DNA from 4 places in the Paenibacillus sp. FSL K6-1096 genome. Region 1 is predicted to be linked to each of the others. Evidence: predicted binding sites of a transcription regulator. Region 1 holds the regulator's gene; each other region holds the start of a gene.

Evidence for each region. The regulator Rex, encoded in region 1, represses fermentation and respiration genes when NADH is low (regulators of the CRP and FNR family bind a similar motif). The targets are predictions, from matches to a motif close to TTGTGAAATATTTCACAA.
Region 2: a site for Rex is predicted at 6,185-6,202, ahead of MHI24_RS24930 (flavocytochrome c). Genes of this name have one in related genera too.
Region 3: a site for Rex is predicted at 4,626-4,643, ahead of MHI24_RS14210 (formate/nitrite transporter family protein). Genes of this name have one in related genera too.
Region 4: a site for Rex is predicted at 1,980-1,997, ahead of MHI24_RS16210 (cytochrome ubiquinol oxidase subunit I). Genes of this name have one in related genera too.

Annotation. Positions count from the first base shown of each region.
Region 1 is NZ_CP150274.1:1,036,109-1,044,046, reverse strand. Features, by position in the region: gene dinG (ATP-dependent DNA helicase DinG) at 1-2,309, shown strand, start outside; gene MHI24_RS04660 (redox-sensing transcriptional repressor Rex) at 2,429-3,082, shown strand; gene MHI24_RS04655 (amidohydrolase) at 3,069-4,370, shown strand; gene MHI24_RS04650 (DUF5590 domain-containing protein) at 4,400-4,921, shown strand; gene MHI24_RS04645 (aminoglycoside adenylyltransferase domain-containing protein) at 5,202-5,969, shown strand; gene MHI24_RS04640 (hypothetical protein) at 6,169-6,711, shown strand; gene MHI24_RS04635 (AAA family ATPase) at 6,704-7,938, shown strand, end outside.
Region 2 is NZ_CP150274.1:5,642,008-5,649,945, reverse strand. Features, by position in the region: gene MHI24_RS24950 (FAD-dependent oxidoreductase) at 1-729, shown strand, start outside; gene MHI24_RS24945 (flavocytochrome c) at 808-2,388, opposite strand; gene dcuS (DcuS/MalK family sensor histidine kinase) at 2,482-4,164, opposite strand; gene MHI24_RS24935 (FMN-binding protein) at 4,349-4,711, opposite strand; gene MHI24_RS24930 (flavocytochrome c) at 4,733-6,163, opposite strand; gene MHI24_RS24925 (hypothetical protein) at 6,350-6,808, shown strand; gene MHI24_RS24920 (response regulator) at 6,919-7,638, opposite strand; gene MHI24_RS24915 (DUF4291 domain-containing protein) at 7,628-7,938, opposite strand, start outside.
Region 3 is NZ_CP150274.1:3,193,465-3,201,402, forward strand. Features, by position in the region: gene MHI24_RS14190 (GNAT family protein) at 1-336, shown strand, start outside; gene MHI24_RS14195 (MOSC domain-containing protein) at 778-1,449, opposite strand; gene MHI24_RS14200 (GNAT family N-acetyltransferase) at 1,439-1,963, opposite strand; gene MHI24_RS14205 (MFS transporter) at 2,030-3,244, opposite strand; gene MHI24_RS14210 (formate/nitrite transporter family protein) at 3,678-4,505, opposite strand; gene MHI24_RS14215 (FAD-dependent oxidoreductase) at 4,843-6,207, opposite strand; gene MHI24_RS14220 (Rpn family recombination-promoting nuclease/putative transposase) at 6,703-7,551, shown strand; gene MHI24_RS14225 (formate--tetrahydrofolate ligase) at 7,714-7,938, opposite strand, start outside.
Region 4 is NZ_CP150274.1:3,641,106-3,649,043, reverse strand. Features, by position in the region: gene MHI24_RS16225 (trypsin-like peptidase domain-containing protein) at 1-955, shown strand, start outside; gene MHI24_RS16220 (cold-shock protein) at 1,349-1,549, shown strand; gene MHI24_RS16215 (cold-shock protein) at 1,657-1,887, shown strand; gene MHI24_RS16210 (cytochrome ubiquinol oxidase subunit I) at 2,110-3,516, shown strand; gene cydB (cytochrome d ubiquinol oxidase subunit II) at 3,503-4,519, shown strand; gene cydD (thiol reductant ABC exporter subunit CydD) at 4,519-6,273, shown strand; gene cydC (thiol reductant ABC exporter subunit CydC) at 6,270-7,938, shown strand, end outside.

The sequences.
Region 1 (7,938 bases):
ATAGCGACCTGGCCTGGTATTTCGACGGTCTGCTGCGGGAGCGGGAGATGGAGACCTTCCAGCCTGAGAACGGGCTGACCTTCTACCGCCAGCTGGCGCTGGCTGCCGGCGACTGGACCGAACTTGCCCCGCCGCGCGGGGAGGGAACCGGCAATCCGCTGGAGAATATTACCTTTGAAGAATATATGGATGAGGTCACCTTGCGGCTGCAGGAGGCTTTTCCCCAATATGAGAGCCGTGAAGCCCAGGATCTGATGATTCATGAGGTGAGCACAGCGCTTGCGGAGGATAAGCATCTGCTGATTGAGGCGGGGACAGGCACCGGCAAATCGCTTGGTTACCTGCTCCCGGCGATCTATCACAGTGTCCGCAATGAGCAGAAGGTCATGGTCAGCACCCATACGATCAACCTTCAGGACCAGCTGCATGAGCGGGATATCCCGCTGCTGACCCGTGTTGTGCCGTTCCCGTTCAAGGCATCCATCTTCAAGGGGAGAGGGCACTATTTGTGCCTGCGTAAATTTGAACATAGATTGATCAAAAAGGATTTCACCAGCACCAGAGAAGAGGCGCTGACAGCCGCGCAGATGCTCGTCTGGCTGACCCAGACAACCACCGGTGACGATGAGGAGCTTAACCTGAGCGGGCGGGGCGGCGACTTCTGGGAGACAGTTGCCAGTGACACCGACTCCTGCCTGGGGCGGGCCTGCCCCTGGTTCCGCAAGTGCTTTTACCACCGGGCCAAGCATGAAGCCGGCATCTCGGATGTGGTAGTTACCAATCACTCCAAGCTGTTCGCGGATGTCAAGGCCGGTCATCAGCTCCTTCCGGCGTATGAGCATCTCGTTATAGACGAAGCCCATCATCTGGAGGATATTGCCGGCAAGCATCTGGGCATGCAGATGAAATATTTCACAGTTGCGCATACGCTGACCCGCCTGTACAAGGACAGCCGCAGCGGCCAGCTGCCTGCGCTCCGCCAGACGCTGCAGAGCTCCGGCAGTGAGCAGGCCGCCGAGTGGAGCGGGGTCATCGACCGGATCTATCCGGACCTGCTGACCGTGAAGGAATCCTGGGATGCCCTGAGCGAGCGTCTCTTCGCGCTGCTGCCTGAGCGCAGCGACGCGGCGGCCGGTGAAGCCGGACAGCTGGTGACGCGTCTGCAGCCGGGCAAGAAGCCTAAGGAATGGGAGGAGCTGGCCGCCCTTGAGCAGACCCTTCATCTGAGCCTGAGCGACATTATCCGCAAGGGTGACAAAATGCTCAGCGAGATGCGTGACACGGACAGCCAGTCCTCTGCGGACAGTCTGGTCACGGATATCGGTGGACTGTTCAAAGACCTGGCCTCGATCCGGGACCAGATCCGCTTCTTCATGACTCTGAATGATGAGAATATCGTGTACTGGCTGGAGGGCAGCGGCAACTACAAGGGCAAATCGCTGCAGATGTATGCCGTTCCGGTAGATGTCAGCGCCCAACTCCGCGAGCTGTTCTTCGACAAGAAGAAAAGCGTGATTCTGACTTCGGCGACCCTGTCGGTGGACAAATCCTTCCAGTTCATGATCGACAACCTCGGGCTTGACGGTGCTGCGGAGCAGGGGCGGCTGATGACCGCATTGCTGCCCTCTCCCTTCAAATACCGGGAGCAGGCACTTCTGGTTATTCCCCGCGACTTCCCAAGCGTCAAGGGAAGCATAGGGGATGCACGCTTCGTGGACACACTGGTGCGCTCCCTTGCGGAGACCGCTGTCGTTACACGTGGCCGGATGCTGGTGCTGTTCACCTCCTACAAGATGCTCCGCCAGGTGTATGACCCGCTGAAGGAAGCGCTGGCCCCTGAGGATATAGCTGTGCTTGGACAGGGCGTGGAGGGCGGCAGCCGCAATAAGCTGATCCGGCGCTTCCAGGACAGCACCGCCTCTGTGCTGCTGGGCACCAGCAGCTTCTGGGAAGGGGTGGACATCCCCGGCGAGGCGCTGACCTGTCTGGCGATTGTCCGGCTGCCGTTCCAGCCGCCGAATCATCCGCTGGCCGAGGCGAAGTCGGAGCTGCTGCAGGCCCAGAAGAAGAATCCGTTCATGAAGCTGTCTGTTCCGCAGGCGGTCATCCGCTTCAAGCAAGGCTTCGGACGGCTCGTGCGGACCGCGCAGGACCGCGGAATCGTTATAGTTTATGATACCAGGGTTATTGAATCTTATTATGGGAAGTACTTTCTGTATTCCCTGCCCGGACCCAAGATGGAGCATATGCGGACCGACCAGATGGTACCGCGGATCGCCGAGTGGCTGGACGAAGGCGGGGTTTCATAATTCACCTGCTGTTGATATTATTAAGAAGACAAGGTTAACCTGAAGTTCCGCTCCCCGGCTGACTTAGCCGTTTCGTTAAGGCGGCGGGGAACGGTTCATATAATCGAGGAGGAGAAAGCATGAAATCGGATAAAATATCGGAGGCCGTAGTCCGCAGGCTCCCAGTGTACCTGCGGTTCCTGAACGATCTCCAAAAACGTGAAATCTCCACCGTTTCTTCCCAGGAGCTGGGACAGAAGCTTGATCTGAACCCTGCGCAGATCCGCAAGGACCTGGCATACTTCGGGGATTTCGGCAGAAAGGGCATCGGTTATGATGTCTCGTATCTGATCGAGAAGATCCGCCATATTCTCAAGCTGGACCAGCAGATCAACGTTGCACTGGTAGGCGCCGGTAACCTCGGGCACGCCTTGTCCAACTACAATGCTTATCTGAAGGATACGATGAAGATTACAGCGATCTTCGATGCCTATCCGCCGAAGGTGGGCCAGAAGATCAACTCCCTGGTTGTACAGCCGATGGAAGAGCTGGGGGATACCATCCGCGAACAGGGCATCCGGATCGGCATTATTACCGTACCGGACAGCGAAGCCCAGAACGTAGCGGATATTCTGGTGGATTCCGGCATTGAAGCCATTCTGAATTTCGCGCCGGTCATTCTGAAGACGCCTGCCAATATCCGGATTCATGCCGCAGACTTCACTACCGATCTGCAGAGCCTGGCTTATTATTTGCATGATGGAAAGGAAGAGGCTGAAGATGAGCAGCAATAAGACAATAATTAAGAACGGACGCTTCCTGGTGCCGGGTACGAAGCAGCCGGTACTTGGCGGATATATGACCATAGAGGATGATCTGATCACTTACATAGGTGAAGCTGAGCCTGCCCATGAAGAGGGGGCTCTGATTGTTGACGGCAGCCGTCTGCTCTTTATGCCGGGTCTGGTTAACACCCACGGCCATGCCGCGATGTCCCTGCTGCGCGGGTATGGGGACGATATGGTGCTTCAGTCCTGGCTGCAGGAGAAAATGTGGCCGATGGAAGAGAAATTTACCGGCGAGGATGTCTACTGGGGCACGGCGCTGTCTGTGCTGGAGATGCTGAAGGGCGGCACCACCACCTTCCTCGATATGTATGACCATATGGACCGGGTAGCCGAGGTGGTAGAGCAATCCGGTATTCGTGCTGTGCTGATGCGCGGTGTTATCGGCCTCTGCCCGGAAGAGGTGCAGAACCACAAGCTGGCGGAGGCGATCGCGTTTGCCCGTAACTGGCACGGCAAGGCAGACGGCCGCATCACAACGATGCTCTCGCCGCACGCTCCATACACCTGTCCGCCTGAGTTCTTCGTGAAGTTCGTGCAGGCCGCCCATGATCTCGATCTGCCGATGCATACACATATGTCCGAGACGCGCCATGAGGTGGAGCAGAACGTAACCGATTACGGTCTTCGTCCGGTCGCGCATCTGGAGAAGCTGGGGATGTTCACCCGGCCTTCCCTGATCGCCCACGGTGTGCACCTGAACGATGAGGAGATTAGCATTCTGGCCCGGTATAACGTTGGCGTATCGCATAACCCGGGCAGCAACCTGAAGCTGGCCAGCGGCGTAGCCCGCGTGCCTGAGCTGCTCGCAGCAGGGGTTAAGGTCTCGCTCGGGACAGACGGTGCGGCCAGCAACAACAATCTGGATATGTTTGAGGAGATGCGGCTGGCTGCACTGATCCATAAGGGAGTCAGCGGTGATCCAACCGCTGTGCCGGCTCCTGAGGCGCTGCTGATGGCGACTGAGTATGGGGCGCAGTCGGTCTTCCTGAACAGCGTGGGCCGGCTTGCAGCGGGTATGAAGGCGGACTTCATCGCGCTGGATATTGACCAGCCGCATCTCCTGCCGCATACCGACCTGCTCTCCCATGCCGTCTATTCGGCCAGCGCCAAGGATGTGGAGCATGTGTGGGTCAACGGCAAGCAGGTGGTGAAGCACGGGCAATGCCTGACCCTGGATGAAGAAGCCATCCGCCGCAGAGCGCAGGAGACATTCGACAGCCTGCTGAAACGTTAATCCAGCAGAACGGGAAAGGAAGCAACGCGGTGAAGAAGAAGAGGAGAAAATGGCTCTGGCTGGGGATTATCCTGGTGCTGCTCCTTCTGTTCGGACTGAGCCAGTTCTATGCCTATATTATGAAGGATCAGTGGACCGAGCGGAACGAAGCCAAGGAACTGGCCAGAGCACAGGCCGGATTAACTGAGATCACCAAGGCCCAGAAGTCGGTCTGGGATGAGAATTCGATCTATTGGGTGCTGACCGGAAGCAATGCGGCAGGGACCGAGCTGATGGTATGGGTACGTTTCACAAGTGAGGGCAAGCCTGCCGGAGGAGAGAACGGCCTCTATGCCGAAGAGCTGAGCAAGGGCACCTCAGAGGCGCAGATGCGCAAGCTGTTAGCCGGCCAGATGCCGGATATTAAGATCAAACGGCTGCTCCCCGGAGTGTATAACGGGGAATACGCCTGGCAGCTCTTTTACCAAAAAGAGGGGCGTTATTATTACAGCTTCTACCGCTTCTCTGACGGCAGCGCCATCGGTGAGGGGTACAGCCTGCCGAACCGCTAGGTTAAGCGCCCGGCGGCTGCGGCAGACAGGAAGTGCGGAGGAACAGGTCATCTGTTCCTCCGTTTTTTGTTTTCATGCGTAAAACCGAACACAATGTGCAAATGGGATGTGTGTAAGGTAATTTTCCGGCGAAAACGATCTGTAACCGTTCTTGGACTGGCGGCTGGGGTGACCCTGTGGCTAAATGGATATATGAGGATTGATATACTTTTTGCTATACCATAATCATGCGGTCAAGGGTCAAACTTATGAATGCTGTCAATCGAGGAGGATGCTGAAATTGGAAACATTACCATATTTAGATCGTGCGGTAGAGCTGTTTAAGCAGGAGCTGGGGGCTAACCTGACGGGGATTTATTTGCATGGCTCGCTGGCGATGGGTTGCTTCCATGCGGATACGGGAGACATCGATCTGCTGATCGTGGTACAGGACAAGCTGTCCCAAGAAGTCAGCCGGAGGCTCGCGAAACGGATTGTAGCTTTACATGACATGCTGCCGAATAAGCGCGGAATTGAACTGTCTATTGTCTTGAAGACATACTTGAGGGAGTTTGTGTACCCGACTCCGTTTGAGTTTCATTTCTCAGAAGCCCATTTAGAGCGGTACAGAACAGACGGACATTACCTGTGCGGCGGCTACGAGGATGCTGATCTGGCGGCGCATTTTACCGTTGTCTATCACCGGGGAGTGAGCCTGTACGGGGAGCCGATCCATGAGGCGTTTCTGCCGGTGGACCGCAGGTATTATCTGGATTCCATAATCAATGATATCGGAGACGCACCCCTGAAGATCAAGGAAGCTCCCGTGTATTATACGCTGAATCTATGCCGGGTACTGTATTATGTGCGGGAAGGTGTGGTGTCTTCCAAAAAGGAAGGCGGAGAGTGGGGACAGAAGCATTTGCCGGCGAAATATCACGGACTGCTTACACGGTGTCTGGAGGTCTATAACGGATCGTCCGGCGGCGAAGCCTACGACCTGGAATTGCTAACTGATTACGCAGCGTATATGATAAATGAAATTGAGCATCAGCGGGAAAATGGTTAATCTATGAAACACCCAGAAATTAGAATCAAAAATTTTAAATATATTCACAACTTTATGTAAAATCGTATATACACCTGTGATATACTACTACTTGTATTAAGACATGCCTAATAGCATGTCAGTCTCGGAAGGGCGCTAGACACGCTGAATCGTTGATTTTTATAGAAAAAGCTGGTTATTTTGGAGAGGAGGACGTTTCTTGAAACTGCGTCTTATGCCTGTGCTGCTAACGTCTCTGCTGTCTGCTGCTGTATTGTTCGGCGGCTGGTATTCCTATCGTCAGTTCGCTGTACAGGAGCCGCTGCAGAAGCTGGTATCATCCTATGAGGGAGTGAAGGATTCCCATATTACTATTAAACGCAATGAAGTGACTTTGAAACTAAATTTGCAGCCGGGCACGAAATTACGTGAGCTGGTGCAGTATGTATCAAGTGAAGGCAGCTCAGCCATCAACGGGCGGACCCTTAAGCTGGATGTGGAACAGCACTCCAGTGCGCTGCTCGATGAATATTGGGACAAAGCGATGTTCTCTGTTGCCGAAGCGATGGAGAGCCGTAAATATACATTAATTCCAGCCAAGCTGGATGGATTGAAGGAACAGAACAGCAAGTACAGCGGAATTACAGCAACCACGGAGATTGATGACAATAATGTATATGTGAGTCTGAGCAGCGGTACAGAGAGCAAGTTCATCATTCTGCCGCGCACCGGTGCCAAGATGGGAGTGTGGGACAATGCCTAAGTACTGGAAAGAGATTATAGCCGGATTTGTTCCGGTCGTGCTGATTTTTATGGTTTTTGTAGGGATTAATATTTTCCCTGTGATCATAGCGCTCGGCATGGTTGCTGCTCTCCTGTTCATTGCCCACGCGCGCGGCGGCCTGGCGGTTAATGCAGGCGCAGACAAGAAGCGGAAGAAGAACGGCCCGTCCAAGCTGACCTTTGAAGAGATCGGCGGACAGGACAATGCCAAGCAGGAGCTGCGCGAAGCACTGGACTTCCTGATCCGGCATGAAGAAATCAGCAAGTTCGGGATTCGTCCGCTCAAAGGCATTCTGCTGACCGGTCCTCCCGGAACCGGGAAGACGCTGATGGCGAAGGCTGCGGCGCATTATACGAACTCTGTGTTTGTCGCTGCATCGGGCAGTGAATTCGTTGAGATGTACGTCGGCGTCGGGGCCGGACGGGTCCGTGACCTGTTCAAGGATGCCCGCTCGCGTGCGCTGAAGGAGAACAAGCAGAGCGCGATTATTTTCATCGATGAGATTGATGTGATCGGCGGCAAGCGTGAAGGCGGACAGCAGCGGGAGTATGACCAGACGCTGAATCAGCTCCTCACGGAGATGGACGGGATTTATAATAATGATACCCCGCGCATTCTGCTGGTAGCCGCCACGAACCGCAAGGAAATGCTGGATTCGGCACTGCTGCGTCCGGGCCGGTTCGACCGTCACATTCAGGTGGATATGCCCGACAAGAAGGGCCGCAAGTCGATTCTCGACCTTCACGCCAAGAACAAGCCGCTGCATGAGACAGTCGATCTGGATAAAATCGCTGAAGAAGCCTACGGCTTCTCCGGGGCGCAATTAGAGAGCGTGATGAACGAGGCGGCGATCTACATGATGCGCGAGAATCTGACCCTGGTGGAGCAGCGCCATCTGTCGATGGCCATCGATAAGGTGATGATGGGAGAGAAGACCGACCGCGAGACGAACCACGAAGAGAAGCGGCGTGTAGCGATTCATGAGCTGGGACATGCCATTATGGCCGAGCTATTGCGTCCGGGAAGCGTCAGCCAGGTGACATTGACTCCGCGCGGACAAGCCCTCGGTTATGTGCGGCATAATCCGCAGCAAGAGCAGTATTTGTACACGAAGGATTATCTGGAGAATCAGATTATGATCGCCCTGGGCGGCGCGGCAGCGGAAGAAATGTATTACGGCGGGCGCAGCACCGGCTCGCGCGGCGA
Region 2 (7,938 bases), 2.6 Mb from region 1:
GCAGCGTTATATTCAAGGGGCGATGCGGAGACGAATCCGCTGCGTACAGTGCATAGCCTGATTCACAAAGCCCATGCGGGGGGTGTCCGGGTCTATGAGCAGACCGAAGCCCTCCATTATGAGTACAACGAAGACGGCGTCATCTGCCATACCGCGAACGGACGGATCTATGCGAAGAATGTGGTCTTCGCCATGGGGTATGAGACCCAGGAGATGAAGAAGGACCGGGGCGCAGAGCTCATCAACACTTATGCTATCATGACAGAGCCGCTGTCAAGCCTTCCAAAGTGGCATGAGCGAAGCCTGCTCTGGGAAACAGCCCGCCCGTATCTATACTTCCGCACAACGCCGGAAGGACGGATCATCGCCGGCGGCAAGGATGAACAGTTGACCAGCGTGGAGCGGCGTGAGGTCAGGGTCCTCTCCCAGTGCGAGCGTCTGGTGGAGGAGGTTACGGCCCTGTTCCCGGAATTGAAAGGCATCAAGGCTGAATTCTCCTGGGGGGCAGTGTTCGGCTCGACGCACGACGGACTGCCGTACATGGGGTCGCATCCAGAATACCCGCATTGCTATTTCATTGAAGGCTACGGCGGGAACGGTACCGTCTACAGCATGATCGCCGCCGAGCTGCTGGCGGATACGCTGGCCGGCAAGGTGCGCCCGGAGTTGGAGTTGTTCTCCTTGACCCGCTCCGCCAAGCCTGCGCCGTCACCGGCGGTGCAGCCGTAAATACGATAAAGGGATGCTCCGCAGCCTGTTACGGCTAGGGAGCATCCCTTTTTGATATTGCTTATTATATAGATATTATTATTTCGCTTGAGCTTTGACAAACGCTGCCGACTTGATTCCTGCCTCACGCCCAAAGATAATGATCTCAGCGACCGAGTTCCCGCCGATGCGGTTCTCGCCGTGCAGTCCGCCGACCACTTCACCCGCTGCGAACAGGCCGGAAATCGGCTTGCCGTCTTTGTCCAGTACCTCAGTGTTGGTGTTGATGACCACGCCGCCCATCGTGTAGTGAATCCCCGGGCCGATCTGAATGGCATAGAACGGAGCGCCGGACAGATCATTGTCCATCCCGGTCGTTCTGCCGAAGGCTGCATCCGATTTACTCTTCACTGCACTATTCCACGTATCCACCGTAGTCTTCAATTCAGCCGCCGGAACCTTGATCTGATCCGCCAGCGCTTCGATCGTATCTGCGGTCTTGACCACACCCATCTTGATGTATTGATCCACTGCTTTGACACGGGATTTCACACCGGAGTCGAAGACCAGATAAGCCGATTTCTCAGGAAGCTTATTAATCGAAGCCGTTACCTTGTCACGCGTATCCATTTCATTGCCGAAGCGCTTGCCTTCAGCAGAGACGAGAATCGCTCCTTCGCCCCGCACCGCTTCGCCGATCAGGTAGGATTTCTCCTGCTGTACAGTCGGGTGAACCTGAATCTGATCCAGATCCACTGTAGTTCCGCCAACCTTCTCAATCATTGTAATGCCGTCGCCGGTGCTGCCGGTCTGGTTGGTCGTAACCAGTCCTTGCAGATCAGGGCGGACCTTGGCAATCAGCTCTTTGTTGGCACCGAAGCCGCCGGTGGCGACGATAACGGCTGAAGCCGAGATGACCTTCTCGTCCTTCTGGTTGAACAGCACCTTCACGCCGTTCACCTTGCCGTCCTGCATGGTCAGTTCCTTCACATCTGCATTGACAAACAGCGGAATCCCCTGCTCCTGAACATTGCGGACCAGTCCGGCTACAAGATATTGCCCAACCGCTGAGCCGTCCTCCGGACGGTGAGTGCGTTTCTCCTTCATCCCGCCGGTAATCGTAATATTGTTCAGGCGGATGCCGATCGAATCCAGCCAGTCAATCGCGCTTGCGGAATTGTCTACGAAGTACCGGAGCAATTCCTTGTTGTTCGTATCATGTCCGCCCTTAAGGGTCTCTTCATAGAACAGGTCATTGCTGTCCTCGATCCCCTGCTCCTTCTGGAACTTCGTCTGCGAGGCATTCATCCCGGAGGAGGATTTGGTTGTATTACCGCCGGCCACCGGCATCTTCTCCAGAATCACCGGATTCATGCCGGCCGCCTTGGCTTCCAGCGCCGCAGACATTCCCGCGCCGCCGGCGCCGACAATGACGATATCATATTTATCCTGTAACTGGTCATACGGTGTGTAGCTGGCTTCAGATGCTCCCGATACGGCTTCTGCTGTCTCTTTAGGCGCCGTGGTTGCTGCAGCCTCTGTTGCTGCCGGCTCTGTAGCTGTGCCGCCCGCTCCCTGGCTCTCATTCTTGCTGCCGCCCGCATTGTTGTTTCCGCAGCCTGCGATCACCAGCATCACCGACAGGACCAGGATGAGCGCCGCTGTTACTCTCTTATTCATTGTGACTGCCCCCTTGTGCATATTTTCACAATTATCATAGCGGCAAGCGGGCAGGTCTTGGAAGCTTCCGTAAATAATTAAATAGTTTTGTAACTAAAGTAAGTGACTTAATTCCGGCCTGCAGAGGCCTGACCGGCAGCTGCGATACTGGCAATGCACAGCCCACAGGTCCGCCTCATCCTTCACCGCATACGGCACGTCCACTATGAAATGTGCTCCCGTGCCGCAGCCGGCGGCCAGCTCAATATGGCCATTCAGCTTGTCTACGCTTTTCTTAACCAGATAGAGTCCGATGCCCCGGTGTTCTCCCTTGGAGGAGAAGCCCTGGATGAAGATCTTCTCTTTCAGGTGCGCCGGAACTCCAGGGCCGTTGTCGCTGACCTCACATAACAGCCGCCCCTCTTCATATTGAAAAGCAAGCTCCACCCGCTTCCCGTCCTGTCCGCGGAACGCTCCCAGCGTCTCCAGCGCATTGTCCAGCAGATTCCCGGCGATGGTAATCAGCTCATGGATCACCTGCGCATCGGCCGGCTCCGGCAGATAGCTGTCCTCGGTCAGCAGCAGCTCAATGCCCGCCTCACGCGCCCGGCTCAGCTTGCCCAGCAGGAAACCGGCCATCACCGGGTCCTTGATCTGCCTCGTAATCGACCCGATCTCCTTCTGGTAATTACTGACCGTTCCCAGAATATACTGCTGCAGCTCATCATACAGGCCCATATGGGTCATGCCCATAATAACATGCAGCTTGTTCATGTATTCATGGGCACCGGACCGCAGCGCATCGGCGTAGACCGAGATGCCTGACAGCTTCTCCGCCAGCACCGTCAGCTCCGTCTCATCGCGGAAGGTGGCAATAGCCCCGACAATCTGCCCGTTGACCCGGACCGGCAGGCTGTTCACCAGCAGCGAGCTGTCTCCCAGCTCCAGCTCCTGGTCCCGGATCTCTTCCCCTTGGGCCAGTACCCGCTCCAGACGCAGCTCCGGCCAATACTCGGCAATCTGCCGGTTCAGGGCCGGCCCGCCCATGCCCGCCCCCTTCAGCAGCCGCTGGGCCTCCCGGTTCAGAATGGTGATCCGCGCCTCCTGGTCAACGGCGATGATCCCTTCGCGCGTCGACTCCAGCATTGCGCTGCGCTCCTGAAGCAGCTTGGAGATATCCTCCGGCTCCATCCCGAAGACCATCCGCTTAATCTGTCCCCCCAGGATGAACGCGCCTCCGGCTCCAAGCAGAGCTCCCGAGACCAGAATCGCAATAATCGTCCATTCATTCAGGCGGACGAGACGCTCGACCCGCTCCAGGGAGAGGCCGGCAATCACCACTCCCACCTGATGGCCTCTGTTGTTATAGACGGGAACGAAGGCGCGCAGCGATCTGCCCAGCGGCCCGGCCCCTTCAGAGATACTCTCCCCGCCGTGCAGGGAGACCTCCTGTCCGCCTCCGGCGAACGGCAGCCCGACCAGAGACACATCCGGGTGCGAGTAGCGGATGCCCTTCATATCGGTGACGACCACGAACATAATATCGTTGCGCCGGGCGATCCTGGAGGTATAGTCCTGAATTCTCTTGCTGTCGCCTTCACTAAGCCCCTCCGAGACCAGCGGGATCAGGGCAATCGTACGGGCTATCGTAATGGCCTTATCCTCCAGCGCCTGCCGGGTCTGCGGGATGATCTGATTGCGGAAGATAATATACAGGAGCAGCAGGACCAGCAGTACCACAGCCGAGACCATTACGGCGACCATGGTGCGGAGACTGAAGCTTTTTTTCTTCGCCAACGGGATTACACCCTCCCTTAATCTCTCTATATATTACCGAACTATATGGGTTACAGGCAGATTTGTAAAGTAAGGCCCGCCAGCCCATTTTCCCTCGGATCACAGAGGCTTCCGCAGGAATGAAGCAAGCCCAGCTCTGCTGCCGGAAGACAGGAGTGCTGGGCTTAATTGGTATATAAATGAACTATTCTTTCTTCTTCGCCTGGTCCAGAGCCTGGGCTACGGCTTCGATGATGCCGCCGCTGGAGCCGGAAGCGCCGGAGAGGGCGTCCACGCCTTCGGTGGTCTGCTTTTCGATAATCTCAGGAATGGTATTCTCTACAGCCGCATCAATCATAGCCTGAGTCTCTTTGTGCTCCTGCACGGTAATGGCTTCGATCTTCTCATCCTTGATTTCCACCGCTACCTTAATGTCGCTCTTGACGCCCTTGCCTGTTCCATCATACGTTCCGTCCACGTACTGCCCGGAAGACGAAGAGCATCCCGCTACAAGTATACTCACTGCGGCTACCGCCGGGAACAGCATGGTTCTCATCCACTTCTGCATTGTTAATTCCTCCTATATATTCTACTTCTTCAGCGTCTTCACGGCTTCGTCTGCGGCAATCCGTCCGAAGGTGATGATATCAGCCAATGCGTTACCGCCCAGACGGTTCGCACCATGGACCCCGCCGGTAACCTCGCCTGCTGCATACAGCCCTGCGATAACCTGATCATTAGTATCCAGTACCTGAGCCTGTGGATTAATTGCTACGCCACCCATCGTGTGATGAATTCCCGGTGTTACCTGAATTGCATAGTATTTGCCTTGGGCCAGAGACAATGTCAGATCGGGACGTTCAAATTCTGTGTCCTTGCCGGAAGCGACGAAGCCGTTATATGTCTTCACCGTCTCGGCCAGCGTATTCGCATCTACATCAATCAGGGCAGCCAGTTCTTCAGGTGTTGCGGCTTCTTTTACCAGATCCATTCCGAAATAAACCTCGGTTGCCTTCAGATTGGAGCGCAGCTCATCATTGAAGATCAGGTAAGCTACCTTTCCAGGCTGAGCCAGAATGTTCTGGGACACCACATCACGGGTCAGCAGCTCATTCGTGAAGCGTTTGCCCTCACTGTTGACCAGAATCGCACCGTCTCCGCGCACCCCTTCGGTGATCAGCACGCCTTGACCCGGAATGGTGGTCGGATGAATCTGAATTTCCTTCATGTCCACCAGCTTGGCGCCGATCTTCTCAGCCATCGTTGTTCCGTCACCGGTTGCACCAGGATGGTTGGTGGTGGAGAAGCCTTCAAGCTGCGGCTGGTAGCTCTTGACCATATCCATATTGGCTCCGAAGCCGCCAGCGGCCAGAATCACGGATTTGGCGTTGATCGTGTACTCCTTGCCTTCCTTGTCGGTCACCTTCACTCCGGTAACTACGCCTTCATCATTCTTGACAATCTCTTTGGCAGTCGTCTGCATTCTTACGTCAATCTTCTCTTCTTCCAGCTTCTTCTTCAGTGCGACTACGATGAAATTCCCGGCCGCCTCGCCGCCCTTCGGACGGTGAATCCGGTTCACGCTGGCTCCGCCTGCGCGTCCTACCTCCGACAGCTCCGCACCGTTCTCCTTCAGCCACTCCACCGAAGCTGCTGCGTTGTTCGTCAGCGTTCTGACCAGATCCGGGTTGTTGAGATTCTTGCCGCCCTTCATGGTATCTTCGAAATGCAGCTCCGGACTGTCCTTGATTCCGGCCGCCTCCTGATAAGGTGTTCCTGCTGCATTCAGCCCGCCTTCCGCGCGGACGGTGTTGCCGCCAAGCATCGGCATTTTCTCAATCAGGATGACCTTGGCTCCCTGGCTATGTGCTTCAAGCGCTGCGGTCATCCCAGCTCCGCCGCCCCCGATAATAACGATGTCTGTAGACTCCCCTTTGTCACTGTTACAGGCAGGCAACACCAGCAGACTTGCCAGCAGCAACCCTTTGCCCAGCAGACTTGCCCAGCTCTTTCTGTTCATTCAAGCTCTCCTCCAATTGGTTTGTGCATATTTTCACAATTATCATAACCTGAATGTCAGCGCGCTTGAATATTTAGTAATTAAAGAAATGGTTATAGTAAATAAAGTAAGCACATTTGCCTTGAATGCGTCTGAAGTTTTATAATTGGAGCTTACACATCCGTATCATTAGGAGGAACAGAACCTATGGAAAAGAGCAATAAGTACCTGCTTGCCGGTGCCATTCTGGCTGCTGCGGGCGTCTCCCTGATGACCTACACCGCAAGCCGCTACACTTCGTTCAGGAGCATGGTTGCCCGGACCCTCCGCCTGGAGGATATCGCCGCACTGGAAATTACCCGCCTGTCCTCTGTTCCCGGTGAGCAGAAGGATATTGTGGTGACAGAACCGGAGGCGATTAAGCGCATCTATGATGATTTCTCCGGCGTCCGCCTGATGAAATCCGCCCGCAATGTCAGCACAGGCAACAAGCACAGCTATTATATTACCATCGTCCAGGCTGACCGCAAGCAACGCTTCGACATCATCCTGAAGGGTGACCAGCACATGATTATTTATGACAATGATATGAACAACCCGCACCTCGCCGCCTACAAAATCATCAACCCGTTCCAGCCGCTGGCCCTGCATCAGGCCTTCGAGTGACCCTGTATGCGCTAGCTGCGTGCATGAAGTAAAATGGAGTCATGGTCCGCTTAACGCAGCCGTGACTCCATATGGTAATTGATTGCTGCTTATTCGTAGAGCTTTTCATATTAGATATATTTGCTGATCAACTGGTGTCCTTCAGGCTTCACCTTGTACATATACACCGGTCTGCCGACCGCCCCGTAGCTCAGCTCCATCTCCAGAATGCCCGCTTCGGTCAGAAAAGCCAGGTATTTGCGCACCGAGATCCGCGAGATCGGCGCATGGCTGCTGATATCCTCCGTGGAGAATACCGGACTCTGAAGCTCATGGATCGTGTTCCAGATGCTCTCCAGCGTGCCTTCCGCCAGCCCTTTGGGCAGAGGCAGCACTGCCGGCTTGTCCTCTTCCGCCCCCTGCGAATGACGCAGCAGCTTGTCGAGCTGCTCCTGGCTGAGATGCTCCTTGTGCATCAGCTTATAATCCTCACGGTAAGCCGACAAGGCCGCTTGGAAGCGGGCGAACTCAAACGGCTTGATCAGATAATCCACCGCCCCGTTCTGCAGCGCCTTGCGGATGCTCGCATTGTCGCTGGCCGCCGAGATCACAATGATATCCACCTTGCTCCCCTGCTCCCGCAGGGTGGAGAGCAGCTGCAGCCCGCTTGTATGCGGCATATAAATATCCAGCAGCATCAGGTCCACCCGCTGCTTCTCCAGCATCGTCATCGCTTCATCCCCTGTAGCAGCCCAGCCAGCATACTCGAAGCCCGGCACCTGCTCCAGATAATGGCGGTTGAACTTCGCTACCATCGGGTCATCCTCTACAATCAACACTCTAATGTTCATAGGTTCTCCTTGCCAGTATGCCTAAAGTTCTTTTGATAGAATTCTCCAAAGGGTACGGCTCCTCCTGCGGCAACAGCTCCGCGCTGAACTTCCCGGATTGTACCGCCGCTCTGGTATCGGCTACGTACTCTGTAATATCGCGGATCTCCACAATCCATTTATGAATATAGTTATGCACCATCTCGCCCCTGAGACCTAACTGAATGGCTCTGCGCGCTAATTTATTCCCATAGATATCTCTATCGGGGTCCCATTGGCATCTCACCGGGGAAGCCTGTAATTTCGTCTGCCATTCCTCCC
Region 3 (7,938 bases), 2.2 Mb from region 1:
TGGGTCCGCGATGAATTCGCCGGGATCATCGGTTATCATGAGATTGACTGGCATAACCGCTCGGTCGGCATCGGCTACTGGCTCGGCGAGGGCTATGAGGGTCAAGGCTATATGACCAGCGCCTGCCGGGTCTTTGTGGACTACGCCCTGCTGGAGCTTGAGCTGAACCGCATCGAGATCCGCTGCGCCACCGGGAACAAAGCCAGCCGGGCAATCCCTGAGCGGCTCGGCTTCATCTTCGAGGGCGTCATCCGCCAGGCCGAGAAGCTTCCGGGCGGTTATGTCAACCACGCAGTGTACGGCCTGCTGCGCAGCGAATGGAAGCTGATGGGGTGAGCAGCAGGGGGCTGGTCATAGGGCACGGGTGTGAGAGCGCAAGGCTTGGGGGGCGGGTTAGGCGGAAACGAGGTGCACTAGTGCACCTCGTTTCCGCTACTGGCCCACTTTCGGCGGATTCAGGTGCACTAATGCTCTTCGTTTCCGCCACCGGTCCACTTTCGGCGAATTCAGGTGCACTAATGCTCTTCATTTCCGCTATCGGCCCACTTTCGGCGGATTCAGGTGCACTAGTGCTCTTCATTTCCGCCACAGGTCCACTTTCGGTGGATTCAGGTGCACTAATGCTCTTCGTTTCCGCCACCGGTCCGCTTTCGGTGGATTCAGGTGCACTAGTGCACCTTATTTCCGCCGTAACTCAAACACCCCCGGGAGCTGCATCCGCTCCCGGGGGTGAGATTCTACACCAGCCATCCTAGCTCTCCGCGTTCTCGAACCGTCCTAGCTCTCCGGCCGCTCCGCTGCTTCCAGCCAGCGCCGGAACCGCTCACGGATGCCGCCTGCAAGGCTCTCCAGCCGGGCCAGCTCCGCCAGCCCGCTCTGATCCTTGCGGCCGTGCTCCATGAAATAGAGCACCTGCTTCACCGGGAAGCGGCCCGTGCCGCTCTCCCGCTTCACAATCCGGTCTCCGGCCGCAATCTGCCCCTCCCGCAGCACGCGGAAGTAGAAGCCGCTATAGCCGGTAGACAGCACCCGCGCCGGCATGTCCGCCGGACCGTGCTTCTGCGAGAGCTTGAAGCACGGGAAGCGCGGCTGGCTCACCTGCAGCAGGGCGGTGCCGATCTCGTACACATCCCCGATGCAGACCTCGGTCTCCAGCAGCCCGCGCGCTGTGATATTCTCGCCAAAGGCGGAATAGTCCAGCTTCCGGCCAAGCTGCTCCTCCCAGTAAGCATAATGCTTCAACGGATAGACGCAGACCGCCTTGTCCGGTCCGCCATGATTCACCAGATCCGCCTGCCCGTCACCGTCGAATCCTTCCGCACGAATCACCAGCGGACCGGCAACCGGCAACTTATAGATGCCGGTGGATAGCGGCTGGTTACGGTACTCCACCGTCTTCGGCTTGCCTACATTCAGCGAGACGACCTCCATTTTCATTTCAGTCTCCATCCCCTTCTCCTCCCGTCAGCCTGCAGCTCATGAATATCTCATCCACATAGCGCCCGCCCAGATAGAATTCCTCCCGCAGCCTGCCCTCTTCCTCGAATCCGCATTTGCGGTAGAACAGGATTGCCGGTGTGTTGCAGGACAGCACCCGCAGGCGCAGCTTGCGGATGCCATGGCTGGCGGCATGGCGTTTGATCTCTGCGATCAGGCGGCTGCCGACACCCTGGCGCTGAAAATGCGGATGGACCGCGATATTCACCTCGCAGACATGGCGGTTGCTCTCCAGCTCCGTGGGACAGCCGAAGCCGACAACTCCGCACAGCTCGCCGTCCTGCAAGGCTATAAGCTGGGAGCCGGGCGGCGCATGAAGCAGATAATCCTCCCGCGAGCGCCACATCAGCGGACCCGGCGCGGTCTCCTCTGTCCAGATCATATGATCAAGCATAATCAGCTCCCGGGCATCCTTCAGTTCCGATGGGCGGATGACCAGGGCAGATTTCCTGTCTAATTGTTGCATCATTGTACCCCCTTGCCTTGCTGTGTACATAGCAGATAATAGAAGGATTGGTTATAGCATGCGAATCTATGCCGTTCTGCGCGCAAGCTGCCGCTCGGCGGAACGGTTCATATAAGCGTGAAGCAGGAAGAAGCCCACCGCCAGCACCGCCATGCCGCAAGCCAGCCAGCCTGTTGGAGCAAGGCCGCCCCGGTCGAATTGCCGGCCCATCAGATAGGGTCCGATGACCCGACCGGCCGCGCCGATTCCGCCGCTCAGCCCCAGATAGAAAGGTGCATTGTGCCGGGCATGCTCCGAGATGAAGGAAGGCATCGCCGGAGAGATCAGCATCTCGCCCAGGGTAGCCAGGACCATCGCCAGCAGCATCCCCGGATAGCTTGGCAGGAACAGAAGGACAGCGTACCCGGCCAGATAGAACACCGCGCTTGCAGTCATCTGGGAAGCGGAGGTAGCGGCGAACCAGCGCTTGATGAGGCTGACCAGCGGCTGGGCCACGAAGATCAGCACACCGTTCAGTGTCCAGAGGAAGCCGTAGAGCTGCTTCGACCAGCCTTCCGAGATAATAAACGGTGATACGCCCGTATTCCAGATCGAGTTGCCGATCAGGAGAAACATTGAACCAAGCGCCATATAGAGATAGATTCGGGTATTGCCCATGAGCCGCCAGCCGGACATCCCGCCTTGCGGTTGTCTTCTGGTGCCATGATCCTGTGCAGGCGCTGAGCCCACCTTGCGCAGGTAGACGAAGAAAAAGCCCGCGAATACCGCCGAGGTCACCCCGTTCAGCACAAAGCTCAGCATATAATTGCCCAGGAAGCCGCTCAGCGATGTCCCCAGAGCTACCCCTATATTATTCGCCACATAGATAATATTGAACAGCTCTGCACGCTGCTCCGCGAACCGGAAGCCAATGAAAGCCTGAATCGCCGGAAGCGACAGGGAGTTGAACAGCCCCACCAGCCCCATTACAACGATGAACAGGCTCCAGTTGCCGCTTGCCCACGGCAGAGCGAACAGCATCAGGGCATTCATCGCCAGCGCACCGACAATCAGGCGGTTGACGCCAACCTTGTGGTACAGAGAGCCGCCGAGCAGCTGCCCGGCAATTCCGCCAAGGGACTGCACCAGCAGAACGAATCCCGCATCGGTCATGCTGCGTCCCAGTTCATCGAATACATACATCGTCACCAGCGGCCACATCAGCGCACTGCCGGTTGCGTTAATTAAGCTTGCAATCAGGAAGACCTTAACTTCCTTCGGATAGGCTTGCAGAAATCTCATCGCTTGTCTGTCATCCCCTGTAATGTCACTGTCATCAATCCATCCAGTATCATCCCAAAACAGGGCGGAGATCAAGCATACGCATTAACGCTTTATCGCGTGTAACGATTGAAACCTTCTGCTGAAAAACACCCGCCAAGCCTTTCCTGACAAGCGTTATTTCTATTCTATAACCCGGCCTTCTGCACGTAAAGAAAATTACTGGAACCAGGCTGATTCGGCAGCCGGAGGCCAGGGTAATAATGCATATGAAACACTCCCTAATTGGTTCACCGTGAATCCCGATTTCGTTCCCCCGAGTCGGAGTACACGGTGAATTTTGTTTGTATATGCAAAAACACTCCCCGCCTCTCTCCCCTTAACAATAGAAGGAAGCTGAGAAACAGGAAGTGCCTGAAGCCACACCGGACAGCGCCCGGCCGGATCTATTATGTTAAGCGTGCTTCTTCAGCCCGGCAGCAGGAACGCCTTGAGCAGAAGCTGCGGGAGCCTGTTCCTTGCGCAGGTAGGCCATCCAGTACGCGGCACCGACGAAGATTGCACCGCCCGTCAGATTGCCGAGCCAGACCGGAACGAAGTTGCCGAAATACTGGCCCCAGGTGAAATGCCCTTCGAAGATCGCAGCAGGGATAAGGAACATGTTGGCTACAACGTGCTGGAAGCCGATGGCTACGAAGGCCATGGTCGGGAACCAGATGCCGAGGATTTTGCCGCTGAAGTTATCTGCCCCATACGAGAGCCATACAGCCAGGGCAACGAGCCAGTTACAGCCGATCCCCGAGATGAAGGCCTGCAGGAAGGAAGCATCGATCTTGTGCTCTGCCATACTTACCAGCTTCTCCAGATATGCGCCGTCTGAGGTCAGACCAACGATGTGCCCGAAGAAGTAAGCCACGAACAGCGCACCTGCCAGGTTGCTGAGCGTGATCAGTACCAGGTTCTTCATTACTTCCCAGAACGAGATCTTCTTCGCCATAAATGCCAGCGGCACCGCCATCATATTGCCTGTCAGCAGCTCACCTCCGGCCAGCAGCACCAGGATCAGTCCCACCGGGAACACCGCTGCTCCGATGAAGTTGGCAATGGACCCCCATTCAGCGGGCGCACTGGCAATGACGCGAATATCCAGCAAAAATCCGAGCGCAATAAACGCTCCTCCCAGGAAACCGAGAATGAGTACAGTGCTGAGCGGATTATGCGCCTTCTTAATTCCGTTCTCCACCGTCACTTCAGCGATTGCCTGCGGTTTGTTATAAGCCATGATTCCTATCCCCTTCTAATTACTTAAAATTTGTTCCTTTATGCCATTGTAACGTGATCACAATCACATTAACGTGATAAAAATCACTATCCAAAAAACCAAGTGAAAGTTTTCACTGACATGTCAAATTTACCACAAAAGCCGGCTTCATGCACTGATTTATGCAGAAAAATGGTGTTAAGAGAGCATTTAGGAGAGTGAAACCCCTTTTTTTGATAATGGAGCAGTGCACAAAATAACCCCACAAAGTGGGGCTTTAGCTTGGATGATGACTCAGGTACTTTGCGGGGACTCCCAAAAAAAAGAGCCCTTAGCGGGCTCCGGGGTGACAGTATAGTTAAGCGTGGACTGGCTCCTTGACGGGAGCTGGCTTCGGCAGTGCCTGGAGACCTGCGGTGTTCAGGAAGTTCCAAGGCTTGTTGTAGTGCGGCTGGAAGAAGAAGTCGATGAAGGCCAGCTGGTCTACGGTCATCTTATTCTGGATGCAGACCGATACTGTGTTGATCGACTGGGTCAGGTCCATCTTGGACATAATCTGTGCGCCGAGAATGCGGCGGGTGGTGCGTTCGTAGACCACTTTGACCTGAACCTGCTCGAAGGTTGGCATGAATTCCGGACGGTAGTTGTCCACCAGCATTACACTTTCTGTATCCATACCCTCTGCCTTAGCGGCTTCTTCCGTCAGGCCGGTTCCGGCAATATTGTCCTCATAGATCTTGATGCCAGATGTTCCTTGCGTACCCATGTACGGGATGGTGTGCTCAACCAGATTGCGAGCGACGAGTGTTCCCATGCGGACAGCATTCGTGGCAAGCGGGATATAAGCGTGTTTACCCGTCGGGTTGTAATGGATCGCACAGCTGTCACCGGCAGCGTACACATCCGGCAGGCTGGTCTGCATATAATCGTTGACCATGATCGCGCCGTTCGGCAGCATATCAACTTGACCCTTCAGCAGCTCCGTATTCGGGCGGAAGCCGATGCAGAGAATGACCAGATCCGTCTCATGCTCACCTTTGCTGGTAATGACCTTGGTTACTCTGCCGTTCTCACCGGCGAAGGAGGCCACCTTCTCGCCCAGCGCAAGCTTGATCCCGTGATCCTTAAGCGACTGCTCAATCGGTGCTGTGAATTCTTCATCCAGGTACTTGCTCAGAATCCGCTCTTCCCCGTCGATCAGCGTAACCTCCTTGCCGTTCATCTGAAAAGCCTCCACCAGCTCCACCCCGATATAACCAGCGCCAACCACTGTAATTCTCTTCACCTTCTGCGCTTCCTCAATAATGGTGTTAGAGTGATGATAGTTCTTCGAGAGCAGGATGCCCTCCAGGTCAATCCCCTCCAGCTTAGGCACAACCGGCCATGAGCCTGTGGTCATGATCAGCTTGTCATACGTATCTTCGAGCTCTTCACCAGTGACCAGATTGCGGGCCTTCAGCGTCCGGCGGGCAGTGTCCACGTTAATTACTTCATGGCGCATCTTCGTCTGCACACCCAGCGCAGCCAGCTGTTCCGGCGAAGAATAGAATAATCCATGCGGGTCCTTGACGACTCCCCCGACATACAGGGCAATACCGCAGGACAGGAACGAAATATTATCGTTACGCTCGTAGACCGTAATCTCGGCATCCGGGTATAACTGGGCGGTGTTCACAATAGCGGCCGTTCCGGCGTGGGTACATCCAATGACTGCAACTTTCATGATTTCTTCCTCCTCCAGGTGTAAAGCTTATTTGTCTGTGCTTATGACTGTGTGTATAAGAACTTGTATTTGTGATTGTTTTCACTTTATACATTGATTATATTGTGATATTTATCACATTACAAGCACTTTTGTGATTTTCCTCACATTGTTCACAATTTCAAATTTTAATCATTTATAAAGCTCACCGGAAGGACTAGGCAAAATGGATAACACCGCGTAATTTTCACCGTTGCTTTAGTTTCCCCTGGAGGTGGGGCATTATGTCTGCCAGGAGCAGGAAGGGGCTGGAGAGAACATGTCCCTGCTGACCTGCGCGGCTGCCCCTAGTCACTGCCCGGTTAAACAATAAATTCTGTTGTGAAAATACGCTTAATGGAATTCAAGATTGTTTTAGTTTTGAGGGAATCTTCATGTGCAGCAGCAGGGCGTCAATATGCAACAGAACTGGTAATCATGGTATAATATTGACTATAAGGATTGGAGTTGATTCGGATGCGCGATCTGCTTGACCCCAAGAATGATTTTGTCTTCAAACGCATATTTGGCAGTGAAGAAAACAAGGATATCCTGCTGGCTTTTCTTAACAGAACTTTCATGGAGGCTGGAGAGCCACCTTTGACTGAGATCGTTCTCATGAATCCATATACAGATAAAGACTCTCCACGTGATAAACAATCGATCTTCGATATTCAGGCCAAAACAGCCGAGGGAAAGCTTATTAATGTGGAAATGCAGTTATTTAATAAGTACGATAATGAAAAGCGCACACTGTACTATTGGAGCAAGCAGTATGCCGGGCAGCTTGAAGAAGGACACTCCTACAAGAAGCTTAGAAAATGTGTCACCATCAATATACTTAATTTCTCTATTCTGCCTAACGACCGTTACCATAACATTTTTCATCTGCGGGAAGATCACAGCGGCATCACACTGATTGACGACATTGAAATCCACATCATGGAGCTCTCCAAGCTGAACTTGCAGCACATTCCGAATGAGGGCGGGTTACTCAACTGGCTGCTATTCCTGAAAAGTGAAGATACAACAAACTGGGAGGTGTTAAGGGTGAATGAACCAGCTTTGAGTAAAGCGATGACCGCACTGGAATATTTAAGCCAGAATGCAGAAGCACGACGCATGTATGAAATGAGACAAAAAGCTCTGCATGACGAAGCCTCCATGTTGGAAGGGGCCCGTGCAGAAGGCGAGTCCATTGGCTTGGCCAAAGGAATGTTAGTAATTGCCCAGAATATGATGAATAAAGGTATGGATTTTCCTACCATTGCCGAACTAACAGGACTTTCTATGGAGCAGTTGGACAAACTGAAACAAAAGCATTAATGCTTAAGAGCTGCGTGAGATTCGATCTCCGCAGCTTTTTATGTGGATTGGACAGTAAAAGCCAATTGTATTCGGTATTTAGCATACAAAAAAGCCTCACCCCCGCAGCAAACCTGCGGTAAAGTGAGGCCAAATTAGTGTCAAGCACAACGAAAAAGCAGCTTACTCCAGTCCCGAAATCACGCCGTCCTCATCCACCAGCAGCCCTTCGGCCGCCGGCTTGGCGGGAAGGCCCGGCATGGTCACCATGTTCCCCGTGATGACCACGGCGAAGCCGGCGCCAAGAGACAGAGTGATGTCCCGCACGCCCATGGTGAAGCCTTCCGGCGCACCGAGCAGGCGCGGCTGATCCGAGAAGGAATACGGGGTTTTGGCCATACAGACCTG
Region 4 (7,938 bases), 2.6 Mb from region 1:
GGCACATGTCCGTCCGGCGGTAGTCAGCATTATTAACCATAAGGAAGATAACAAGGAACTCAATATTCTCGATGAATCGGCATTAGGCTCGGGAGTTATCTATAAAAAAGACGATAATAAGGCATTTATCATTACCAATAATCATGTGATTGAAGGCGCGGGTAAGCTGGAGATCGTAACGGTTGACGGCGAGACACGCAAAGCGGAGCTGGTGGGTGCAGATAAGGTCAGCGATATTGCAGTGCTCTCTATTGACGCCAAAGGCATCCATACGGTTGCAGAGATCGGTGATTCCTCCAAGCTGCGGCTGGGCGAGACCGTTATTGCCATCGGCAATCCGCTGGGGCTGGGTGACACGCTGACCTCAGGCATTGTCAGCTATACGGAGCGGACGATTCCGGTATCCCTGAATCAGGACGGCGTATATGACTGGGAGCAGGAGGTCATTCAGACCGATGCCGCCATCAATGAAGGCAATAGCGGCGGTGCGCTGGTTGACCTGAACGGCAAGGTGATCGGAATCAATACGATGAAGATCTCCGATACAGGCGTAGAGGGTCTAGGCTTCGCCATTCCGGCCAACCATGTGATGGATACCGCCAATGAGCTGACGGCCAAGGGACGGATTGCCCGTTCGTACCTGGGTGTGTATTCGGTGGATTTGAATAATCCGTATGTGCCGCTGGCCGAGGATCAGCGGAAGGAGCTGAATCTTCCGAAGACGGTCACCGACGGTGTCGTGGTGCTGGATGCTGTTGGACCAGCGAAGGAAGCGGGTCTGCAATTCAACGATGTGATTACGAAGTTCGATGACAAGCCGATTACCTCAACCCTGGCCCTGCGCAAATATCTGTACGATCATACCAAGATCGGTGACAAGCTGAAGATTACCTTCTACCGCAACGGTGAAGTGAAGCAGGCGACCGTGAAGCTTTTGGAGAAGCCGGGAGAATAATTTGGGAATTGCCTGTATATAATAGTGAAGCAGTCACGATCAAGGAAACGGTTCAAGCCGTCCCCTTAAAGAATAAATAAGGGGGCGGGGCCGTTTCAAAAGGGCGGCAACGGGGTAAAGAATAGTATGATTTATGGTTCGTCTGTTTGTCTGGTAGCCCTTACATTGGGAGCAGGACCTGAATAGGGAAAATCCGGAGAAATTAGGATAAGATAGCTTGCCTTTGTTATTGAGGTGTGGTAACATTAAATTACTTATACAGACACAGATTGATACCTAATTCTCGTATTGAAAAGGGCTGTCAACTTGGAACAACCTTTTTCAATGTGTGAATTTTTTCTTTGTCTGAAGATAAAAAGAACATATTAATTTAAATTTGTGGAGGTAACACACATGCAAACAGGTACAGTTAAATGGTTCAACGCAGAAAAAGGATTCGGATTCATCGAAGTTGAAGGCGGAAGCGACGTATTCGTACACTTCAGCGCTATCACAGGCGAAGGCTTCAAGACTTTGGATGAAGGCCAACGCGTTGAATTCAACGTTGTTCAAGGCAACCGTGGACCACAAGCCGAAAACGTTGTAAAACTGTAATTAATTGAAGAACCGTCCCCGCTTGTGAAAGTTGGGACGGTCTTTTTTTATCATAACCGAATAGACTGGTAACCTCAGCTTGCAGCATAAAGGAAGGAGGAACGGCAATGAACTACCGGAAGAAGCCTCTGGAAGAAATACCTGAAGAAAACACCGCAATCTGGGCCTGTACGAACGATGAATGCAACGGATGGATGAGGGACAATTTCTCTTTTGAACATGCGCCTGAATGTCCTCTCTGCCATTCTCCGATGGCCCGCAGCATGAAGATGCTGCCGCAATTGCTTAATTCAAATGGCGATCTCAAATCGCTTAAGAAAGGTATTTCCATTACCTAGACCCATAACCTTTATGAGCCAAGACCTGATACAGGTGAACAAATGTCAAGACGGTGAAACCGTCTTATTTTTTTTGCTTTATGAACGTGATTTTGTGATATTTGTCACAAATTTATTGATTTTAATGCTAAATCAGGGCGTATAATGTGATTATTGTCACACTGCCCTTGCCTGAAATTTGACAGAATAGACGTACCAATAGGGAGAAGGAAGGGGAGACACATGGATACAGTCATGCTGTCACGTATACAATTTGCGTCGACGACAATTTTTCATTATTTCTTCGTGCCGGTATCGATCGGACTAGCGCTCTTGATTGCCATCATGGAGACGATGTACGTCAGAAAAGGCGATGAAGAGTACAAAAGAATGGCGCAATTCTGGGGGAAGCTGTTCCTGATTAACTTCGCTGTGGGCGTCGTCACGGGGATTCTGCAGGAGTTCCAGTTCGGCATGAACTGGTCTGACTATTCCCGCTTCGTCGGTGATGTGTTCGGGGCTCCGCTGGCGATTGAAGCGCTGCTGGCCTTCTTCATGGAGTCCACATTCATCGGAATCTGGATCTTCGGCTGGGATAAGGTATCCAAGAAGGTGCATCTGGCCTCGATCTGGTTAGTTGCCCTCGGCACGATGCTGTCCGCTTTCTGGATTCTCGCCGCCAACTCGTTCATGCAGCATCCGGTAGGCTTCGCAGTGAACAACGGGCGGGCTGAAATGAATGATATCTTTGCACTGATTACGAACGGCCAGCTGCTGGTTGAATTTCCGCACACCGTCCTTGCCGCATATGCTACAGGCGCTTTCCTGGTCACAGGGATTAGTGCTTACAAGCTGCTGAAGAAGCAGGAGGTTTCTTTCTTCCGTAAATCGTTTGAAATCGCGGCAATTGTGGGCATTATCTCTTCATTCGGTGTTGCCGTTGCCGGTCATGCCCAGGCGCAGTACCTGGTTGAGACCCAGCCGATGAAGATGGCTGCTTCCGAAGGGCTGTGGGGCAAGAGCGGAGACCCGGCTCCTTGGACCGTGTTCGCCACAATTGATACTGTGAACAAAACCAACAAGAATGAAATTCAGGTACCATACCTGCTCAGCTTCCTGTCCTACAGTAAATTCTCCGGTGAAGTGAAGGGAATGAATGAGCTGCAGGCCCAATATGAACAGGAATACGGCCCGGGCAATTATATTCCTCCTGTCAAAACAACCTTCTGGAGCTTCCGGATCATGGTTGCGGCAGGCACGCTGATGATCGTACTTGGCGTATATGCGATCTACCTTATGTGGCGCAAAAAGCTGGACAAACCAAATACCTGGTTCATGCGCTTTATGTTCTGGGGGCTGCTGCTTCCGCCGATCGCCAATACTTCGGGCTGGATTATGACAGAGATCGGGAGACAGCCATGGACGGTATTCGGACTGATGACTACAGAGGATAGCGTGTCGCCTAATATTACGAGCGGACAGGTGCTCTTCTCGGTGATCTCGTTCACCGCGATCTATGCGATACTGGGTGCGGTGCTGGTCGGCCTGTTCATCAAGGTGATCCGCAAAGGCCCGTATGCGATGGATAACGAGCACGGCGAATCCCACGATCCGTATAACAAGGAGGGATCAACTCATGCTTTCTCTTAATGAACTGTGGTTTCTGCTGATCGGCGTGCTGTTCGTCGGGTTCTTCTTCCTGGAAGGCTTCGACTTCGGCGTAGGGATGGAAACGCAGATTCTGGCCAAAAATGATACCGAGCGCCGGGTACTGATCAACTCGATCGGACCGTTCTGGGATGCGAATGAGGTGTGGCTGCTTACAGGCGCCGGGGCGATGTTTGCCGCCTTCCCGCATTGGTATGCCACACTGTTCAGCGGCTTCTATATTCCGTTCGTGTTCGCCCTGCTGGCGCTGATTGCCCGCGGTGTGGCCTTCGAATTCAGAGGCAAGCGCGATTCCAAGGCATGGGTGAAGACATGGGATGTCTGCATCTTCTTCGGCAGCTTCCTGCCGCCGTTCCTGCTCGCTGTAGTGTTCGCCAGCTTCATCAAGGGCTTGCCGATTGGCAGCGACATGGAAATGCATGCCGGATTCTTCGATATTGTTAACGGATATACAGTTGTTGCCGGTATTACAGTCGTGCTGATGTGTCTGGTTCACGGGCTGATGTTCACCACGCTCCGCACCATTGGCGATCTGCAGGAACGGGCACGCAAGCTGGCCCGGAAGCTGCTGATCCCGCTCGCGGTGCTGCTGGTAGCCTTCGTTATTATGACCTACACCATGACAGACATCTTCGACAAGCGCGGCGTGCTGCTGTGGATTGTCGTAGTGCTCGGTGTTGCTGCTTACCTGCTGGCCGGATACTTCATGAGCAAGAAGAAGGACGGCTATGCCTTCGGAATGACCGGCGCGGTGATGGCGCTGTCGGTGGCCTCGATCTTCATCGGCTTGTTCCCGCGGGTGATGATCAGCTCGCTGGATCAGGCATTCAACCTGACGATCACGAATGCGGCCTCCGGCCCTTATTCGCTGAAGGTGATGACGATTGTTGCGCTGACCCTGCTGCCGTTCGTGCTGGGCTATCAGATCTGGAGTTATTTCATCTTCCACAAACGGGTTCATGAGAAGGAGCATCTTGAATACTAATGGATAAAAATTTGCTTGGGTATAAAGGAGTAAAGCCTGTCTTCGTGCTGGTTGGCTTCCTTACCCTGGTGCAAAGCCTGTCCATTCTTCTGCTGGCGAAGTCGCTGGCGGAAGTTGTCTCTGCGCTGTTTGCGGGAGAACCGCTGAAGGAACAAGGGGCTAAAGCGCTCTTGTTCCTTCTTGCTTTTCTCGTGCGTCATGCCTGTGCCCTGCTGATGAGCCGGGCGGCTTACCGCTTCGCGGAAGCGACCGGAAGCAGCATGCGCAGACAGATGATGGATAAGCTGTTCCAGCTGGGACCGCGACTGGCTTACGACCGGGGAACAGGACATGTGGTCACCTTAGTGCTCGAAGGCGTTACCAAGTTCCGCACTTATCTGGAGCTGATTATTCCCCGGATGGTCGGCATGGCGGTGACCCCCGCTCTGCTGCTGGTCTATGTGTACACTCAGGATACCTCCAGCGGTGTTATTCTTACCTTAACGATGCCGATCATCATTGTGTTCATGATTCTGATCGGCATGACGGCCCGCAAGCAGATGGACCGCCAGCTGAAATCCTACCGCACCTTATCGAACCACTTCGTGGATTCACTGCGCGGCCTGGAGACACTGAAGTTCCTGGGCCGCAGCCGCAGCCACAGCGAGAGCATTGCCGCAGTCAGCGACCGCTACCGCTCGGCCACGATGCGTACCCTGCGCGTAGCCTTCCTGTCTTCCTTCGCCATGGACTTCTTCACCATGCTGTCCGTCGCTTCGGTCGCGGTAAGTCTTGGCCTGCGTCTGGTCAATGAGCAGATGACACTGGTGACCGGGCTGACGATTCTGATTCTGGCGCCGGAATATTTCCTGCCGGTGCGGCTCGTGGGTGCAGACTTCCATGCTACACTGGACGGCAAGGAGGCCGGGGAAGCCATGAAGAGCATTATCGACCGGGAGACGGTGCAGGCTAAGGTGCTGGAGCTTGGAGACGGCGTGGGCGGAGATCCGGCGGGGAGCTTTTTCACGTGGAACAATAGCAGTGCACTGAGGCTTGATGCCGTAGGAATGAAGCATGAAGCGGAGGGGGCAGCGTCACTGGAGGAGGTGAGCCTTGCCTTCAGCGGCTATGCCAAGGTTGGGATTATCGGGGAGAGCGGGGCAGGAAAATCTACGCTGGTCGATATCCTGGGCGGCTTCCTGCATCCTACGTCCGGCACGGTCAGCATTAACGGAAGCCGGGTCAGTGCGCTTACGGATGAGCAGTGGCGCAAGCAGACGGCCTACATTCCGCAGCGCCCGTATATCTTCAGCAGAACACTGGCGGATAATGTACGGTTCTATTACCCGGAGGCTTCGGAAGAGGCGGTTGAAGCTGCTCTGAACGCTGCCGGACTGTCGAAGCTGGTATCCTCGCTGCCCGATGGCTTGAACGAGATGATCGGCGGAGGCGGACGGTCGTTCAGCGGGGGGCAGGAGCAGCGCGTGGCGCTGGCCCGGGCACTGCTGAGCCGCCGCCCGGTAATGCTGCTGGATGAGCCGACGGCCCATCTGGACATTGAGACCGAATACGAGCTTAAGGAGACGATGCTGCCGCTGTTCGAGGGCAAGCTGGTGTTCCTGGCTACGCACCGCCTGCACTGGATGACCGATATGGATCTGATTGTCGTCATGCAGCAGGGGCGGGTAGCCGAGACAGGCACGCACCGCGAGCTGATTGCCCGCAAGGGTGTCTACTATGGGCTGATTCAGAGTCAACTGGAGGGAATCCATTGAAACGTGACGGATGGTTTGCTCCCTATTCTGCCGCTTATTTCTGGCGGTTCGTGTTAATTGTTGTGTTGGGCGCTTTGACCGTGTTCTCGGCGTCCTCGCTGATGTATACCTCGGGCTTCCTGATCTCGAAGGCTTCCATTCCGCCGGAAAATATCCTGATGATCTATGTGCCGATTGTCGGCGTCCGTACCTTCGGGACCAGCCGGGCTGTCATCCATTATGTGGAGCGGCTGGTCGGGCATGACACGATTCTGCGTATCCTGTCGAAGATGCGGGTCCGGCTGTATCATCTGCTGGAGCCGCAGGCCCTGCTGCTGTCCTCGCGCTTCCGGACCGGCGATCTGCTCGGAATGCTGGCCGATGATATCGAGCATCTGCAGAATGTGTACCTGCGCACGGTCTTCCCAAGTATCATCGCGCTGCTGATCTATGGCGCGGCGGTGATTGCGCTGGGAACCTTCGACTGGGCCTTCGCCCTGCTGATGGGGCTGTACATGCTGGTGCTGGTTGCCGTTCTGCCGCTGATCTCCCTGCTGCTGACCCAGAAGCGCCAGCGCGAGGTGAAGCAGCAGCGCAACCGGCTGTACCAGAAGCTGACCGATGCCGTCCTCGGCCTAGGCGATTGGGTAATCAGCGGACGGCAGCGCCAGTTCGTTGACACCTATGAGGCCGACGAGCAGGCTGTTGCCCGCACCGATAGTGCGCTGCGCCGCTGGGCGCGCGTGCGCATGTTCATCGGCCAGGCTGTGGTCGGCCTGGGCGTGTTGTCGCTGCTCTACTGGGCAGGCGGCCAGTACGCTGACGGAGCCATCGCCGGAACGCTGATTGCTGCGTTCGTGCTGGTGGTATTCCCGGTCGCGGATGCCTTCCTGCCCGTGTCCGAGGCCGTGGAGCGGATTCCGCAGTACCGGAATTCGCTGGAGCGCCTGGACGGCGTGGAAGCGGCGGCGGGGACTGCGCCGCTGGCGGATGCCGCCGGAGTTGCGGAGGCGGCAGCTGCTGTGGAGGCCATCCAGGCCAGCGGGCAGGCCTGGATTGTACTGAAGTCGGCGGGTTACCGCTATGCGGCGGGCCACGACTTCTCGGTTCTGGGGCTGGACCTGGCGCTGCCGCAGGGGCGCAAGGTCGCCGTAATCGGCCGCAGCGGGGCCGGCAAATCGACACTGCTCAAGCTGGTCCAGGGCGTGATTACGCCGACCAGCGGGTCTGTGACGATTAACGGCATTGACGCGGCGGCATACGGTGAGCGGATTCCGCAACTCATCGCGGTGCTGAACCAGAGCCCGCATCTGTTCGACACGACGGTGGCGAACAATATCCGGCTCGGGAACCCGGGGGCTTCGGACGCTGCGGTCCGGCAGGCGGCGGAGCTGGCGAAGCTGGATGCGCTGATCTCCTCGCTGCCGGAGGGCTATGACACGCCGGTACGGGAGGCGGGTCAGCGCTTCTCCGGCGGGGAGCGCCAGCGCATCGCCCTGGCCCGTATTCTGCTGCAGAATACGCCGGTGGTTGTGCTGGATGAGCCGACGGTGGGCCTTGACCCGCGTACGGAGCGCGAGCTGCTGGCTACCATGTTCGAGGCGATGGCGGGCAAGACGCTGATCTGGGTCACGCATCATCTGGTCGGCGCCGAGCAGATGGATGAGGTGATCTTCATGGAGAACG